4 regions of the Neobacillus sp. DFD-2R genome follow, and region 3 is predicted to be linked to each of the others. Evidence: riboswitches for the same ligand, from Rfam matches in the RefSeq annotation. Region 3 holds a riboswitch; each other region holds the start of a gene.
The links. Region 3 has a riboswitch for S-adenosylmethionine ahead of AC3ANV_RS15445 (5-methyltetrahydropteroyltriglutamate--homocysteine S-methyltransferase). Riboswitches for the same ligand answer to the same signal wherever they lie in the genome.
Positions count from the first base shown of each region.

Region 1: it holds a riboswitch for S-adenosylmethionine, as region 3 does, so the genes downstream of both, metK (methionine adenosyltransferase) here and AC3ANV_RS15445 (5-methyltetrahydropteroyltriglutamate--homocysteine S-methyltransferase) in region 3, are expected to answer to the same signal.
Region 2: it holds a riboswitch for S-adenosylmethionine, as region 3 does, so the genes downstream of both, AC3ANV_RS26820 (YezD family protein) here and AC3ANV_RS15445 (5-methyltetrahydropteroyltriglutamate--homocysteine S-methyltransferase) in region 3, are expected to answer to the same signal.
Region 4: it holds a riboswitch for S-adenosylmethionine, as region 3 does, so the genes downstream of both, psiE (phosphate-starvation-inducible protein PsiE) here and AC3ANV_RS15445 (5-methyltetrahydropteroyltriglutamate--homocysteine S-methyltransferase) in region 3, are expected to answer to the same signal.

Region 1 covers NZ_CM173228.1:1,210,945-1,214,970, forward strand. Annotated here, with positions in the region: gene pckA (phosphoenolpyruvate carboxykinase (ATP)) at 1-1,263, opposite strand, end outside; SAM riboswitch class I at 1,783-1,919, shown strand; gene metK (methionine adenosyltransferase) at 2,149-3,351, shown strand; gene AC3ANV_RS05825 (NAD(P)-dependent oxidoreductase) at 3,566-4,026, shown strand, end outside.
Region 2 covers NZ_CM173228.1:5,329,023-5,333,048, reverse strand. Annotated here, with positions in the region: gene fusA (elongation factor G) at 1-385, shown strand, start outside; gene tuf (elongation factor Tu) at 513-1,700, shown strand; SAM riboswitch class I at 2,095-2,199, shown strand; gene AC3ANV_RS26820 (YezD family protein) at 2,284-2,409, shown strand; gene AC3ANV_RS26815 (phosphoadenylyl-sulfate reductase) at 2,507-3,214, shown strand; gene cysP (sulfate permease) at 3,227-4,026, shown strand, end outside.
Region 3 covers NZ_CM173228.1:3,066,925-3,070,950, forward strand. Annotated here, with positions in the region: gene AC3ANV_RS15435 (malate:quinone oxidoreductase) at 250-1,752, opposite strand; partial or broken gene AC3ANV_RS15440 (aldo/keto reductase) at 2,025-2,105, opposite strand; SAM riboswitch class I at 2,427-2,525, shown strand; gene AC3ANV_RS15445 (5-methyltetrahydropteroyltriglutamate--homocysteine S-methyltransferase) at 2,608-3,735, shown strand.
Region 4 covers NZ_CM173228.1:226,020-230,045, reverse strand. Annotated here, with positions in the region: gene AC3ANV_RS01185 (N-acetylmuramoyl-L-alanine amidase family protein) at 1-679, shown strand, start outside; gene psiE (phosphate-starvation-inducible protein PsiE) at 1,231-1,674, opposite strand; SAM riboswitch class I at 1,815-1,920, opposite strand; gene AC3ANV_RS01175 (DUF4097 family beta strand repeat-containing protein) at 2,320-3,153, opposite strand; gene AC3ANV_RS01170 (HAAS signaling domain-containing protein) at 3,155-3,709, opposite strand; gene AC3ANV_RS01165 (PadR family transcriptional regulator) at 3,702-4,025, opposite strand.

The sequences.
Region 1 (4,026 bases), 1.9 Mb from region 3:
GAAGACATTGGCATTATGTTCGAGAATTTTTTCACCAAGCATTTCCGCATACCGTGTCGCAGGCAAAGGTAAGAACGGAGCACCAAAGCAGGTTGAGAAGGTTGCCTGTGGTGAAGTAATTCCACGTTCTGTCCCGGCAAGCTTGGATGTATAACCACTTAAGAAGTGATACATCGCTTGTTCCTTGGTTAATTTAGCAATTGGCGGCAACACTCCGAATGCGTCAGCTGTTAAAAAGACGATTGTGTTTGGATGGCCCGCAATACTTGGCAGCACAATATTATCAATTGCATCAATTGGGTAAGCTGCACGAGTATTTTCTGTTAATGTGCCATCATCATAATCAGCAATTCTTGATTCTTGATTAATAGTTACATTTTCTAAAACTGTACCGAAGCGAATTGCGTCAAAAATTTGCGGCTCTTTCTCACGGGAAAGATTAATGCATTTTGCATAGCATCCGCCTTCAATGTTAAAAACGCCGTTTGACGACCAACCGTGCTCGTCATCGCCAATTAGCCGGCGATTAGGATCGGCAGATAATGTTGTTTTTCCTGTACCTGAAAGACCAAAGAACAGGGCTACATCACCTTCTTGACCTACATTGGCAGAACAGTGCATCGATAAAATATTATTTTCAGGTAACAAATAATTCATCACGGAAAAAATTGATTTTTTCATTTCACCAGCATATTCTGTGCCGCCAATTAACACAGTCCTGCGTTCAAAGGAAATAATAATAAACGTTTCTGAGTTGGTGCCGTCTACAGCAGGATTTGCTTTAAAGTTTGGAGCGGAAATAACAGTGAATCCAGCGTTATGTGCCAATAATTCGTCTTCGTTTGGGCGAATAAACAATTGATGGACGAATAAATTATGCCATGCGAACTCATTAATCACCTGAATTGGCAATTGTGATTTTTTATCGGCGCCTGCAAAGCCTTTAAAAACAAAAATTTCGTTTTTCTGTTTTAAATAGTCTACTACCTTATTATAGAGGTTGTTGAATGCTTCTTCTGATATCGGCTGATTTGCTCCCCAGGCAATTTTATCTTTTGTGGAATCTTCCGCCACAATAAATTTGTCTTGAGGAGATCTTCCTGTGTATTTACCTGTGGCTACACGAATGGCTCCTGTAGAGGTTAATGTGCCTTCATTGCGACTTAAAATTTTTTCAACTAATTGCGGTACAGATAATTGCACTTGAACATGATTTTCTTTTAATAATTCATTTAATTCATTCGGAGTGTGAACAGAATTCATCTGAGGGAACCTTCCTTTACCATTTTTTTAAATGTGATAACACTTCGAAAATAGTATAACACATTTAATTTAATAGTCTATACTAATTAATGAAATTAGATTGTATTTTATACTATATTCGTAAAAGGGATGAATAGTTAATAAAAATAATTATTTTAAAAAAATGTTCAATAATGAAATTTCCTTTAATGTTTTTTTTTCGGCATCACTAAAAATTAATCTTTTTTAAAGGCTATTTTCGCATAGATTGTTGTTTTTCGTATAAGTTTATCAACCCGTATAATTAGAAGCTTCGTGGCATCTTTTCGTAAGAACATTTGTGAAAATTGCCTAGAAACTTAGTAAATGAACTTTATTAAGTTTCAAAAGCAACAAAGTTTACGAAAAGAGCCTTTTTAAAAGAAGGATAAAATTGTATTTCGAAAACGGTGTTATATCCCATTTTTCCTTAAATTTTATAAAAAAATTCATTGACATTGTTCGATAATGTGCGGTATGATTATTCATTGAACGGATACTCTCTTATCCCGAGCTGGTGGAGGGACAGGCCCTATGAAACCCAGCAACCTGCTACATGAGAAAATGACCTCTTTTCAGGTCTTTTTCCTAGCGAAGGTGCTAATCTGACGCAAGGCTTTGACCTTGAACGATAAGAGTGAAAGGCCCGGAACAACCTTTCCTCACAATGGTAAGGTTTTTTGTTTTGTATAAGTCCTTTTATGATAAGAGTTAGGAATAAGGTTTTAGTTTATTCCCTTCTAATAAAAATCCTTTGTTTATTTCATACTATAAAGGGAATGAGTTCCGTATCAAAGTACGAGGTTCAAGAAGTATTCCTGTAACCTTTTAAAACCTCGATAATCTCATAATATAGGAGGAATTCAGTTGTCAACAAAACGTCGTTTGTTCACTTCTGAATCAGTAACTGAAGGTCATCCTGATAAAATCTGTGACCAAATTTCTGATTCCATTTTAGACGCAATTTTAGCGAAGGATGCTAATGCTCGTGTTGCCGCAGAAACTTCAGTAACTACAGGACTTGTTCTTGTAGCGGGTGAAATCACTACTTCTACTTACGTGGATATTCCAAAAATTGTTCGTGAAACGATTAAAAGTATCGGTTACAATCGTGCTAAATATGGCTTTGACTCCGAGACGTGTGCCGTTTTAACATCTATTGATGAACAGTCTCCGGATATTGCCATGGGTGTTGATCAGGCACTTGAAGCCCGTGAAGGTCAAATGTCTGATGAACAAATCGAAGCAATTGGGGCAGGAGACCAAGGTTTAATGTTTGGTTTCGCTTGTAATGAAACAAAAGAGCTAATGCCTTTACCAATTTCCTTAGCACACAAGCTTGCTCGCCGTTTAACAGAGGTTCGCAAAGAAGAGATTCTTCCTTATCTCCGTCCGGATGGAAAAACGCAAGTAACAGTTGAATATGATGAAAACGACAAACCTGTTCGTATTGATACGATTGTTATTTCAACCCAGCATCATCCTGAAATCACATTAGAGCAAATTCAACGTAATTTAAAAGAATATGTTATCAATCCGGTTGTTCCACAGGAACTAATCGATGAAAACACAAAATATTTTATTAATCCAACAGGTCGATTTGTAATTGGTGGACCTCAAGGGGATGCAGGCTTAACAGGCCGTAAAATCATCGTTGATACGTACGGTGGTTATGCACGTCATGGCGGAGGTGCGTTCTCCGGTAAGGATCCAACGAAAGTTGACCGTTCTGCAGCCTATGCAGCACGTTATGTAGCTAAAAATATTGTAGCAGCAGGGCTTGCTGAGAAATGTGAAGTACAGCTTGCATATGCAATCGGGGTAGCACGTCCGGTTTCTATTTCTGTTGATACTTTCGGTACAGGCAAAGTTAGCGAAGATGTTTTGGTTGATCTAGTAAGTGAAAACTTTGACCTTCGCCCGGCAGGAATCATTAATATGTTGAACCTTCGCCGTCCAATTTATAAACAAACAGCAGCGTACGGACACTTTGGACGTACAGATGTTGATCTGCCTTGGGAACGTACTGATAAAGCAAATCAATTGCGTGAACAAGCAGAAAATCGCTAAATAAAACTCGCGACTGACAATATAATTAGTAGTATATTTAAAGAGTGAAATCGCAAAGATTTCACTCTTTTATTTTTGTTGATTACCAGTTGAAGAATATTTCCCTAACTATTGACAAACAAACTACATGTAACTATAATGAATACATGTAATCGTTATAGTTACATTTAGTTAACGCCGTTACATTAATATGAATTATATAGGAGGACTCTAAATGAAAATTGGAATTATTGGTGCCAGTGGTAAGGCAGGAAAGCTTATTCTAAAAGAAGCGATAGAAAGAGGGCATAAAGTTACAGCAATTGTTAGAGATTCATCAAAGGTTCAAAATGAACATGTTGCAGTTCTGGAAAAAAACGTTTTTGACTTAAAATCAGAGGATTTAAAAAGTTTTGATGTAGTCGTAAATGCATTTAATGCACGTGGGCAAGAACACCAGCATGTAGAGGCTGGTAAAGTATTAATTGAAGCACTTAAAGGTGCTCCACAGACAAGATTAGTCGTTGTTGGCGGAGCAGGAAGTTTATTTGTAGATGAGGAAAAAACAGTACGGCTATTAGAAACTCCGGATTTTCCTGCTGTCTATTTTCCTACTGCGTCAAACATGATGAAAAACCTTGAAGAACTACAAAACACAAGCGGAATTCAATGGACGTATATTAGCCCTGCAGCATT
Region 2 (4,026 bases), 2.3 Mb from region 3:
GTTCGATGGATCATACCATGATGTTGACTCCTCTGAAATGGCGTTTAAGATTGCAGCATCAATGGCACTTAAAAATGCTGCATCTAAGTGTAGTCCGGTTATCCTTGAACCTATGATGAGAGTAGAAGTTGTAATTCCTGAAGAATATTTAGGTGATATCATGGGACAAATCACTGCTCGTCGCGGTCGTGTTGAAGGTATGGAAGCACGCGGTAACGCACAAGTGGTTCGTTCAATGGTTCCACTTTCAGAAATGTTTGGTTATGCAACAGCGCTTCGCTCAAGTACTCAAGGTCGTGGAGTATTCTCCATGCATTTTGACCACTATGAAGAAGTACCAAAATCAGTTTCTGAAGAAATCATCAAAAAAAATAAAGGTGAATAATTGATTTTCACCTTTCTATAAAGTATAACTACTAATGTAAGCATGGAAGCTGAGAATTTGGACAACCACTTCACAGCTTCCATAAATAAATATACTTAACTTTTATAATTTAAAGGAGGACTTCCTAATGGGTAAAGCTAAATTCGACCGTTCAAAGCCACACGTTAACATCGGAACAATTGGTCACGTTGACCACGGTAAAACTACTTTAACAGCTGCTATCACTTCAGTTCTTGCTAAATCTGGTAAGGCAGAAGCTCGTGCATACGATCAAATCGACGGTGCACCGGAAGAAAGAGAACGTGGTATCACAATCTCTACTGCACACGTTGAGTATGAAACTGATAACCGTCACTATGCACACGTTGACTGCCCAGGACACGCTGACTATGTTAAAAACATGATCACTGGTGCTGCGCAAATGGACGGCGGTATCCTTGTAGTATCTGCAACTGATGGCCCAATGCCACAAACTCGTGAGCACATCCTTCTTTCTCGTCAAGTAGGAGTACCATACCTTGTTGTATTCATGAACAAATGTGACATGGTAGACGACGAAGAACTTCTTGAATTAGTAGAAATGGAAATTCGTGATCTATTAACAGAATACGACTTCCCTGGTGATGATACTCCGGTTATCAAAGGTTCTGCTCTTAAAGCATTAGAAGGCGATGCTGCTTGGGAAGAAAAAATCTATGAACTTATGACTGCTGTTGATGAGTTTATCCCAACTCCAACTCGTGACACTGATAAGCCATTCATGATGCCTGTTGAGGATGTTTTCTCTATCACTGGTCGTGGAACTGTTGCTACAGGACGTGTTGAGCGTGGTGTAGTTAAAGTTGGTGACGTAGTTGAAATCGTAGGTTTCACTGAAGAACCAAAATCTACAACTGTAACAGGTGTAGAAATGTTCCGTAAGCTTCTTGACTTTGCAGAAGCAGGAGACAATATCGGTGCTCTTCTTCGTGGTGTAGCACGTGAAGATATCGAACGTGGTCAAGTATTGGCTAAACCAAAGTCAATCACTCCACACACTAAGTTTAAAGCACAAGTTTACGTTTTATCAAAAGAAGAAGGTGGACGTCATACTCCATTCTTCTCAAACTACCGTCCACAATTCTATTTCCGTACTTCTGATATCACTGGTATTTGTATGCTTCCAGAAGGTACTGAAATGGTTATGCCTGGCGACCACATCGAAATGACAGTTGAACTAATCGCTCCAGTTGCAATCGAAGAAGGAACAAAGTTCTCAATTCGTGAAGGCGGACGTACTGTAGGTTCAGGTTCAATTACAACAATTCAAGAATAATTATTTACTATTAAAAGCAGGTGGGTGTAGATCCACTTGCTTTTTTATTTTTAGCGAAAATGGTTTATTTTATTTACTATAAGAAATATCTAGCTCTAGCGCCAATACAAGGCCTAGAGCTTTTTGTATCGTTTAGGAAACTATAAAATAATTTGGTGCGGATAACTTGGAAAATTATCTGACTTTACCTCAGTCGAGCCGTACCAATCCTGTCGTGCGCTAACCGGGCGCTTGCGCCTTTTGTTCTTAGGACTTTTTTAACAATTTATGAAAAAGCCAGAAAATTTTAAAATAACAGATTGACATTTATACATAATGCTGTTAAATTTAATTAAACCGATATATTAACTAGGGATTAAACTCCTTAAAGAATTTTGTTTTTATTAAAAATGAATACTTATCCAGAGAGACGGAGGGAATTGGCCCTTTGATGTCCGGCAACCTACAAATAGTAAGGTGCTAAATCCAACAAAATGTGAACCATTTTGAAAGATAAGGTAAAAATATTACCTAAACAGTCTTTCCGAAATGGGAAGATTTTTTGTTTAACAAGGGAGGGACTTGTTTGGGAAAAGAAGACTTGCTGGAACCTGTTTTTGCACGGCTTAAAGAGTTATTAACAGATTTAAAGTTTGGTTCGATAACGCTTGTCGTACAGGACGGAAAGATTATTCAAATTGAAAAGAATGAAAAAGTAAGGTTGAAATAAAAAGTGCTGACTAGAAAACTAGAGGCAGTTTTAACTGCTTGGTTATAACTGTTTTTTTTATTGCCTTAAAGAAATGGGGGAAGTTAGCTTGACTGAATTGTTGACTTATCATACGTTTGATTCGTTTTCGCCGCCTTTGTTTGCAATGAGTGATGAAACAAAAGGCGCTCTCGAAGTATTAAGATGGGCATATCAGCATTACTCAGAAGATGAGATAACATATGCATGCAGTTTCGGGATTGAAGGTATTGTTTTAATAGATTTGATCTCAAAGGTAAATGACAAAGCAAGGATCGTATTTCTTGATACAGGGGTTCATTTTGAGGAGACTTATCAGTTAATTGAACAAGTAAAACAAAAATATCCAAACCTTAGAATTGAATTAAAAAAGCCTGAACTTACACTTGAACAGCAGGCATTGGAATATGGGGATGAATTATGGAAGCGTGAGCCTAATAAGTGCTGTGAAATGAGAAAGGTCATTCCGCTTAATGAAGTCCTATCCGGCGGGACGGCATGGCTTTCAGGATTAAGAAGAGAACAGTCAGAAACAAGGAAGAACACCGAATTTTTTAATTTGGACAGTAAATTTAAATCAGTAAAAATTTGCCCACTCATCCATTGGACCTGGAAGGATATTTGGAGATATGCTCACAAAAACCAGCTTCCATACAATATCCTGCATGATAAGGGCTATCCAAGTATTGGATGTAAAACTTGTACTGCACCCGCTTGGAATGAAGAAGATCTTCGTTCGGGAAGATGGTCCGGTAAAGGAAAAACTGAGTGCGGACTGCATGGATAAGAGGGGACGTCAATGACACTTACTTATGCAGCATGTGCAGTTGCCTTGTTTTTTGCCTTGAATATTGGTGCTAGCGGTGCCGCAGCTGCCATTAGTATCCCTTACGGCTCAGGTGCACTTCCTAGTCGGAAAATAGCCTTGCTTATCTGCGGCATTGGTATTTTTGCCGGTGCTGTAATCGGAGGCAGTGAGGTGGTTAAAACAATTGGGAGCAACCTTATTCCCCACACGTTTTTAACCGTAAAGGTTGTTTTGATCATTCTTTCATCTGCTGCTTTATCTTTATTTCTCGCTAATATTTTAAGTATTCCTCTTTCAACAAGCGAAATTACCGTTGGAGCTGTGGTGGGGGTAGGAATAGCCTATCGTGCCTTATTTATTAAAAATATTATGGTGATCGTTGCTTTTTGGTTTATCATACCGATTATTGGTTTTACTTTAGGGTTTATATTTGGAAAACTGATTCAGCGAGTACAAAAAAAATACCCTAAGCTAGAAACAGGGAAAACAAAAGGCATTCTCTCACTATTTGTGATCATTGTTGGTTTTTTCGAGTCCTTTTCAGCGGGAATGAACAATGTTGCCAATGCAGCAGGGCCAATCGTCGGAGCCGGAATATTGACAGTCAAAGCCGGCATAATCATCGGCGGTTTGATTATTGCTCTCGGTGCCATTCTCCTTGGAAAAGGTGTGTTACAAACAAATGCTAAAAAAATAACAAGCTTCTCCCTTTTAGAAGGTGGAGCGATTTCAGGAACAGGTGCAACTCTTGTCATTTTAGCTTCTATTTTTGGATTGCCGGTTCCACTTAC
Region 3 (4,026 bases):
AGTTGAGCAAAAATCATATTACTAAACACATGAATAACGCTATCCTTTTCTAGCATCCTAGAAAAGGAAGGCGTTTTTTATCTTAAAATTCTCTGTTTTTTCAATAAGAAAAAAGCGTCCTTTGTTATTGCGAATTTTAAAAAAAGAGAACCTTCATTCCAAAGAAAGATCAAAGGTTCTGTGTTTTATTTCCAATGATATTCTATTATTTACTCAATTTCTTAAACTTTGGTTTTTACATCCAAAGAATTAACTAAAGACCGGCTCTTTTTCGCTTAGACCAAGCGTCTCGGCTGTTGAAGTATGAATTTCGGTCAGAAGCTCAGGGTTTTCCATTAGTGACACGCCATAAGAAGGAATCATTTCTTTGATTTTCCGTTCCCACTCTTTCATTTGTTGCGGGAAGCATTTTTTGATTACCTCAAGCATAACGTGAACGGCAGTAGAAGCACCCGGAGAAGCTCCTAGTAATGCTGCAATCGAGCCATCAGCGGCAGTAATCACTTCCGTACCAAATTGAAGCGTTCCTTTGCCGCCAGCTTCCGTATCTTTGATAACTTGCACACGTTGGCCCGCTACTACTATATCCCAATCCTCGCTTTTGGCGTTCGGGATAAACTCACGTAACTCTTCCATGCGTTGTTCTTTCGATAACATCACTTGCTGAATCAGGTATTTTGTCAGTGACATCTCTTTTGCGCCTGCCGCCAACATAGTTAAGACATTATTCGGTTTTACGGAAGTAACTAAATCAAACATAGAACCAGTTTTTAGGAACTTTGGTGAGAAGCCGGCAAATGGTCCAAATAGCAACGATTTTTTATTTTCAATAAATCTTGTGTCAAGATGCGGAACAGACATCGGCGGAGCACCAACCTTAGCTTTACCATACACTTTTGCATGGTGCTGCGCTACAACATCCTGATTATTACACACCATAAATATTCCGCTTACAGGGAATCCCCCAATATGTTTTCCTTCAGGAATACCGGATTTTTGCAGTAAATGCAGGCTACCTCCCCCGCCTCCGATAAAGACGAATTTTGCAGTATGACGTTCGACAGTACCGCTATCGAGATTTCGCACTTTCAATTCCCACAAGCCGTCGCTAGTACGTTTCATATTCATAACACTATGCTGGTATTTTATCTCGACGTTTTTACACTTTAAGTGGTCAAACAACATGCGTGTTAAAGCACCAAAGTTGACATCCGTTCCAGAGTCGATCTTTGTAGCCGCAATCGGTTCATTCAATGTACGGCCTTCCATGATAAGAGGAATCCATTGCGTCAGTTTATCATGGTCGTCGGAAAAATCCATCCCTTGGAATAGAGGATTGTTCGACAGCGCTTCAAAACGTTTCTTTAAAAACGTTACATTTTGTTCTCCTTGTACTAAACTCATATGTGGCAATGGCATGATAAAGTCCTGTGGATTTTGTATCATCCTGCTGTTTACAAGATAAGACCAAAACTGCATTGAAACTTGAAACTGTTCATTAATTTTTATCGCTTTACTAATATCTACAGTTCCATCCGGTTTTTCGACCGTGTAGTTAAGCTCACACAGTGCCGCATGCCCCGTTCCCGCATTATTCCATTCGTTAGAGCTTTCCTCTCCTGCGTTTGCGAGCTTCTCAAACACTGTAATTTCCCATTCTGGTACTAATTCTTTCAAGAGTGTCCCTAAAGTCGCACTCATGATTCCGGCGCCAATTAAAATTACGTCTGTTTTAGTTTCCCTGTTGCTCATTTTTATCAACCTTTTCCCCTAAAATTTGCAGAAAAGTTGTAGGCATCACACCAAGCTAAGGCGCAACCAACATACACACCTTTTCTGTCTCAATATAACCAAATCATAGTGTATACAATTATTTACAGATAAAGATATCTACTATTATATGATAATTTTAAATTATTTAAAAGTAGGTAAAAAGTGAGAAGTCCGTCCACAAGGCCCAGGTACACACATTTGGTTTGCCCCTTCCAATGAACCGCCACCCTCTATTTTTCGACTCTACTTATGATAGCACGCCATGAACCATATACATAACCAAATGGTTGATGAATCAAATATAAATCTAAATAATCCTCTAGTAATTGTTCCCAAGTCGTTAGTGGAAGAAAAAAAAGGCTGTCGGAACATCTTACCTGTTGAATCTAAGCACCCATTAGTGGAATAACACAATAGATTATATACAATAAACTGTTCTTTTATTTTCTCTTTTGCCAATCTAATCTTCTTAATTAGACATAATTCGACAATAACAAGGAATACACTTTTTTCTTATGAAAAAATATGATTTGTCCTACATACTGAAAGTAAAAATATAAGCACTTCTATGAAAATTCTCACATTTTATTCGATTCCTGTTGACAGACTAGCAAAACAGGGATACATTATGTTTAATTTTAATATTTTGAATAATCTTATCCAGAGAGGTGGAGGGACTGGCCCTTTGAAGCCTCGGCAGCAGACTTATTTTAGTATGCCAATTCCAGCAGCGATTTGCTTAAAGATAAGAAGAGAATCAGTTACGATAACTTCCCCTTTTCTTATATTTGAGAAGAGGGTTTTTTAAATAGTAAAGAAAGAAGGAAATAATTTATGTCAAAAACACTCGTTAAATCTCCATTTAAGGCCGATCATGTAGGTAGTTTTCTAAGAACGGAACCGATTAAAGAAGCAAGAAAGGCTTATGTGAATGGGGAAATTGATAAAGATGCCCTCAAGTCTACAGAGGATAAAGAAATTGAGAAGCTTGTACAAAAGCAAATTAAAGTGGGACTTAAATCAATAACGGATGGCGAGTTTAGACGTTCTTGGTGGCACTTAGATTTCTTATCAGGTTTAGAAGGTGTTGAATTATTTGAAACGGAATATGTAAGTAACTTCAAGGGTGCTAAAACAAGAAATAATGCCATTAAAGTGGTTGATAAAGTAGACTTCGATAATCATTATATGGTAGAACATTTTAAGTTCTTAAAAGAGGCAGTAGACAAGTATGGTGATGGAAGTCAAGTTGCTAAATTCTCCATTCCAAGTCCTAATATGTTATTCACTAGAATTCAGGGTGATGAATATTATAACGGGAACAGAGAGCAGTTCTATAATGATACAGTAACAGCATACCAAAAAGCCATTCAAGCTTTCTATAATGCGGGATGTCGCTATTTACAACTAGACGATACTTCCTGGATTGATTTTGTTTCGGAAGAACGTATTAAAGCAGTTGTAGATAGACTCAACATGGAAGTACAGGACATTATCGATACTAGAGTACGTTGTTTAAATGATGCCCTTTCTAAGAAACCCGATGATATGATCATCACGATGCATATTTGCCGTGGAAACTTCAGGTCTACCTATATTACAAGTGGTGGGTACGATTATATATCTGATGCCATATTTGCTAATTTAAATGTAGATGGGCTCTTCCTAGAATATGATGATAAACGTTCAGGTGATTTTGGACCATTAAAAAGCTTTAAACGTGATGACCAAACAGTCGTACTAGGACTGATTACATCTAAATTCCCGGAACTAGAAGATCCGGACGCGATTAAAGATAGAATAAATGAAGCAAGTCAATATATTCCTTTAGAAAACCTAGCATTAAGTCCTCAATGCGGATTCTCCAGTACGGAAGAAGGAAATATATTAACAGAAGAGGAGCAATGGAATAAAATAAGTCACATGATAAAAATTGCTGAAAGTGTATGGGGTAACAAATAGACTGTAGAAACTCTCCCTCCCAGTTGTATATATGGAAGGGAGAGTTTTATCTGATTATCAATAACTTCTCAAAAATCGACCCCTTTTTTAAATTTTAAAGAAAATGGGGATTAAAATCGAACAAATTCTGAATTGGGAGGACATTGAGTTGTGCATCCGAAAGTTTGTCGTCCCGTCCGATATTCAAATTGTGTGTGAATCTTGTTCCTGACTTTTATATGGAGTTTGTGAAGAAGGTATTCAAGAGATTCATAATGGGATGGGCTTAAGGAAAGTTAAATAAGCCATCCC
Region 4 (4,026 bases), 2.6 Mb from region 3:
TACAACACCCCCCACCCCGCCTTTAGTTAATCCCATCCACGATAATGAAAATGTGATCACCGGTGTTACGGAACCTAATGCGAAAGTTATTGTTTCTCTGGGTGGAGTTCAAATTGGTGCCTCTGTAGCCGGTGATAATGGAAAGTTCACAACGAGAATTCCTCATGAAAATGCCGGTTCGATTTTAACTGTTACTGCAACGGACAGCGCAGGAAATGAAAGCAGTCCAACAAATGTTACAGTTATGAAAGCGAATCTGAATGGTTGGGTTACTGAAAATGGTAAACGCTATTATTATGTAAACAACGTAAAACAAAAGGGTTGGTTAGTGTACAACGGCAAGAAGTATTACCTGGATACTGCTACCGGTGCAATGAAAACCGGTTGGGTTCTTGATAAAGGTAAATGGTACTACTTCAATAAATCTACCGGTATTATGACTACCGGTTGGATTCTAGACGGGAAGAAGTGGTACTATCTGGACAACACCGGAGCCATGAAAACCGGTTGGTTATGGTATAACAAGAACTGGTATTTCCTAAATAAAGATGGTTCGATGGCGACCGGCTGGATCTTAACCGGCGGTAAGTGGTACTACCTCTATAGCAGCGGTATCATGGCACATGATACGAAGATTGGTTCTTATCGAGTTGGTCATGATGGTGCCAGAATTAGATAAGTAAGTCTCGATTAAAAAGAGAGTCACAGACTGAAGGCAAATCCCAACTATACGGATTTGCCTTCAGTCTTTTTTAATAATTAAGTTACTATTATGTGCGTTTTCGCAAAAAGACCCTGCTATTCGCAAATGAAATCGGCATAACCGCCAGAACAGGCAGGCTATACTCAATTAGTCCATCCCCTCGACCTGAAAACTTGACAAAATCCGACTAAAATCCTTTTTAATCAAACGTTTGATTAAATATCCCGCGAGGCTTCTATTTTAAAAGGTTTTCCGTCTAAAAATAGTAAAAAGAATGTCAATTGGTGTTTCATTTTTTTAATAGAATATCAAATTTAGTATCCTCTTTGTGAGCTATCGAGTTGTACAAAAAAACCGTATCTATTTATGATACGGTTCACCCTAACGTTACTACCTGCGGTTTTTTATCAATAAAAATAGGAACATATCCATCTTTTCCAACCCGGGATACGTACAATAACTTTGGAAATATTCGTGCACCTAACATCCTTCAACTTTTCCATTCGAACAATAGTGACAAGCAATTATTATTTTTTATTCAACCGGGTACTATCGGGCCTTTCACGAGGAGTTAAATTGATAATGAAATACCCAATTATTAGGATTAAGATAATAATCGCATAAAATAATGAATTTTGAGGGTGATCGTGATCAACAATAATTATTCTTATCATTGCCGTTATGCCAATATATAAAAAATACCTAATAGGGAAGTGGTAATCTTCTTTAAAGTATTTAACAATCATAGAAATAAACTCAAAATATAAAAAGAAGATAAGTATATTGGCAAGAAAAAGTTTAAAGTCATTGTTGCCTCCCCCTATCAAAATCTGAATGAAAATGATTAATTCCTTAACTAGTAAAATAGATAAAATGATTGCTAGTAAAACGAGGGATATATTCAAAAATATTTGGAGAATCTTTGGGATAAAGCATAAGATAATAGAAAAATTCTGTTTTATCTTAAACATGCAAATCTTCCTCTCACTTTTAAACTATAACTCAACTTTAATTTTTCTTAGAAATATTCGATTACCTTCTTTCTCCTCCTTCAAGAAAAAGCAAAAATGCACTCTTAAAAAGAGTGCATTACTGACAAATAAAACCTACACTCTTATCAATCAAGGTATCATCACCCGCAGGAGTTAGCACAGTATCTTAGTAGACCTGTTGCTGAGGTTTCATCGGGCCAGTCTATTCACCTCTCTGGATAAGAAATATTTTTTTATAACTTTATCAACCGACAAAAAGAATGTCAAGATAATTCTGTCTCTTAAAAAACACTACATCCCTACAGCTATAAAATAAAAATAATGACAGTTATTATTTTAATCTCAAAACTCTCCTTGGGAACTGGGAAAGAAAAAACCTATCCATCCTTTACAAATATCGGATAGGTGGCACCAGGCACGTGGAACGGTGCTTGTTAGGTTAATCGGTAAATTTTACTCGGTACGAATAAGATAACTCATTGTCTTTCCCGGCAGACTCTATTACCTGTCCATCCTCCTGGACAATCACAATCCCTAGATCCGTCCTCTCTTTAGAACAAAACAGAAAAAGGCGTCCGATTCAATCTCGGCAGCCTAAACTGTGTTCCTTTACTTAAAATGATTCTATTTTTTATTGATAGACACAGATCCCGCACTGGATTCCAGCTGCAGCTTCGGACCGCCTGAGCCGATGGAGCCGATGACGCGGTCATGTTCCTTTGTTGTGTACGAAACGTTGGCCAGATTGATATTCACACTGCCCGCAGATGTCTGAAGGTTCAGTTGCAGAGACTCCGGCTGCTGCCCGGTTACGATTCGAACGGATCCTGCGCTGCTGCTGGCAGTGATGTCTCGGGTAATCGCTTTTACTTGGACATCCACCGAACCGGCGCTGCTGGTTAAATCCATTTTCCCCTCTATGTTCGTTAGTTTTATACTTCCCGCTGAAGAATGGGCGGTTACATCGCCTTTTAAGTCTTCCCCTTTAATACTGCCTGCGGAAGAATTCAAATCTATGCGGCCCGCTGAAATTTGCCGGATTTCAATACTGCCTGCCTGCGAGCGGCCGGTGAGTTCACTGTACATTTTCTCCGGTACCTCCACATCGGCTTGCAGGTGATTGGACATGAACTCAAATAGCGATAAATGAAATTTTTGATCATTTTTCGGCCCGATATCAATCATTGCCGTATCACCGCTCTTGCTTACGGAAAACACCAGATCCTTTCGGGAGGTTTTGCCGTGGAGGTGAACGGTTAAAGCGTCGGTTTTTGAAGGATAAAAATGGACGCTGGATGAACGTGATTCCAGGTTTATTTTATTAATGTCCTTAACTTGAATCGTTTTCGTTTCATTTACCGCAACCGCCGAGGCAGGATGGACAAACCCGTAATAGAAAACTCCAATGACTCCAATCACCAATCCCAAAATAGCGGCAACTATCGATAACTTTTTCACCTTAATAACCCCCTCTCACGATTTTCACATTGAGCTTCCAATACCAACGGAGTAAGCGAATATATCCCTTTGCCAAAAAGTGTGTCAACAGGAACAGCAGATACCCAAATGAAAAGACGGCGAGGACGAAGAAGAACATGAGCAGCATCGGTGTATCGTGCGTAAATAAATTCATGATGAAACCCAGAGGAGAAAGAAGACAACCGATTGCCGTTACATAAAGCCCGACAAACGTACCGGCGATTCCGACAACGGGACCAACGATGAAAGTAAGATTAAAGAGCAGCATTCCTATCAAGGCAATAATGTTCAAACCGGTTTGTTTTTGTGAAATAAAATCGGTAAATGACGTCTTTTCAACCGGCTGAAATGCCCCTAATTCATGGGCGATCGTTCGCGGCGATCCTAGATTCGCAACCGCCTCTTCCTCCGTTTTTCCATTTTCGATCGCCGATTCAATATGTGACTCGTAATCACTTAAAATATCTTCTCGTTCGATATCAGGCAATGGCGCTAACAGACGATTCAGTTCGTCTAAAAATTGCTGTTTAGTCATGCTTCATCCCCTCCTCAATAATCTCATTGACACTCTTTGAAAATTGCTGCCATTCCTGTACCAGCTGTTCGAGATATTCCCGTCCCGCCTTCGTCAGCTGATAGTATTTTCGCGGCGGGCCTTCATTGGATTCCGACAAGTATGTAGCGAAATAGCCCTCATTTGTTAACCGCCGTAATAAAGGATATACCGTTCCTTCCGCGATATGGATTTTATCCGAGATGCTGTGAACCAGCTCATAACCATAGCGGTCCTTCTTCAAGGTGTAAACCAATACACATAATTCCAGTGCACCTTTCTTAAATTGAACATTCAAG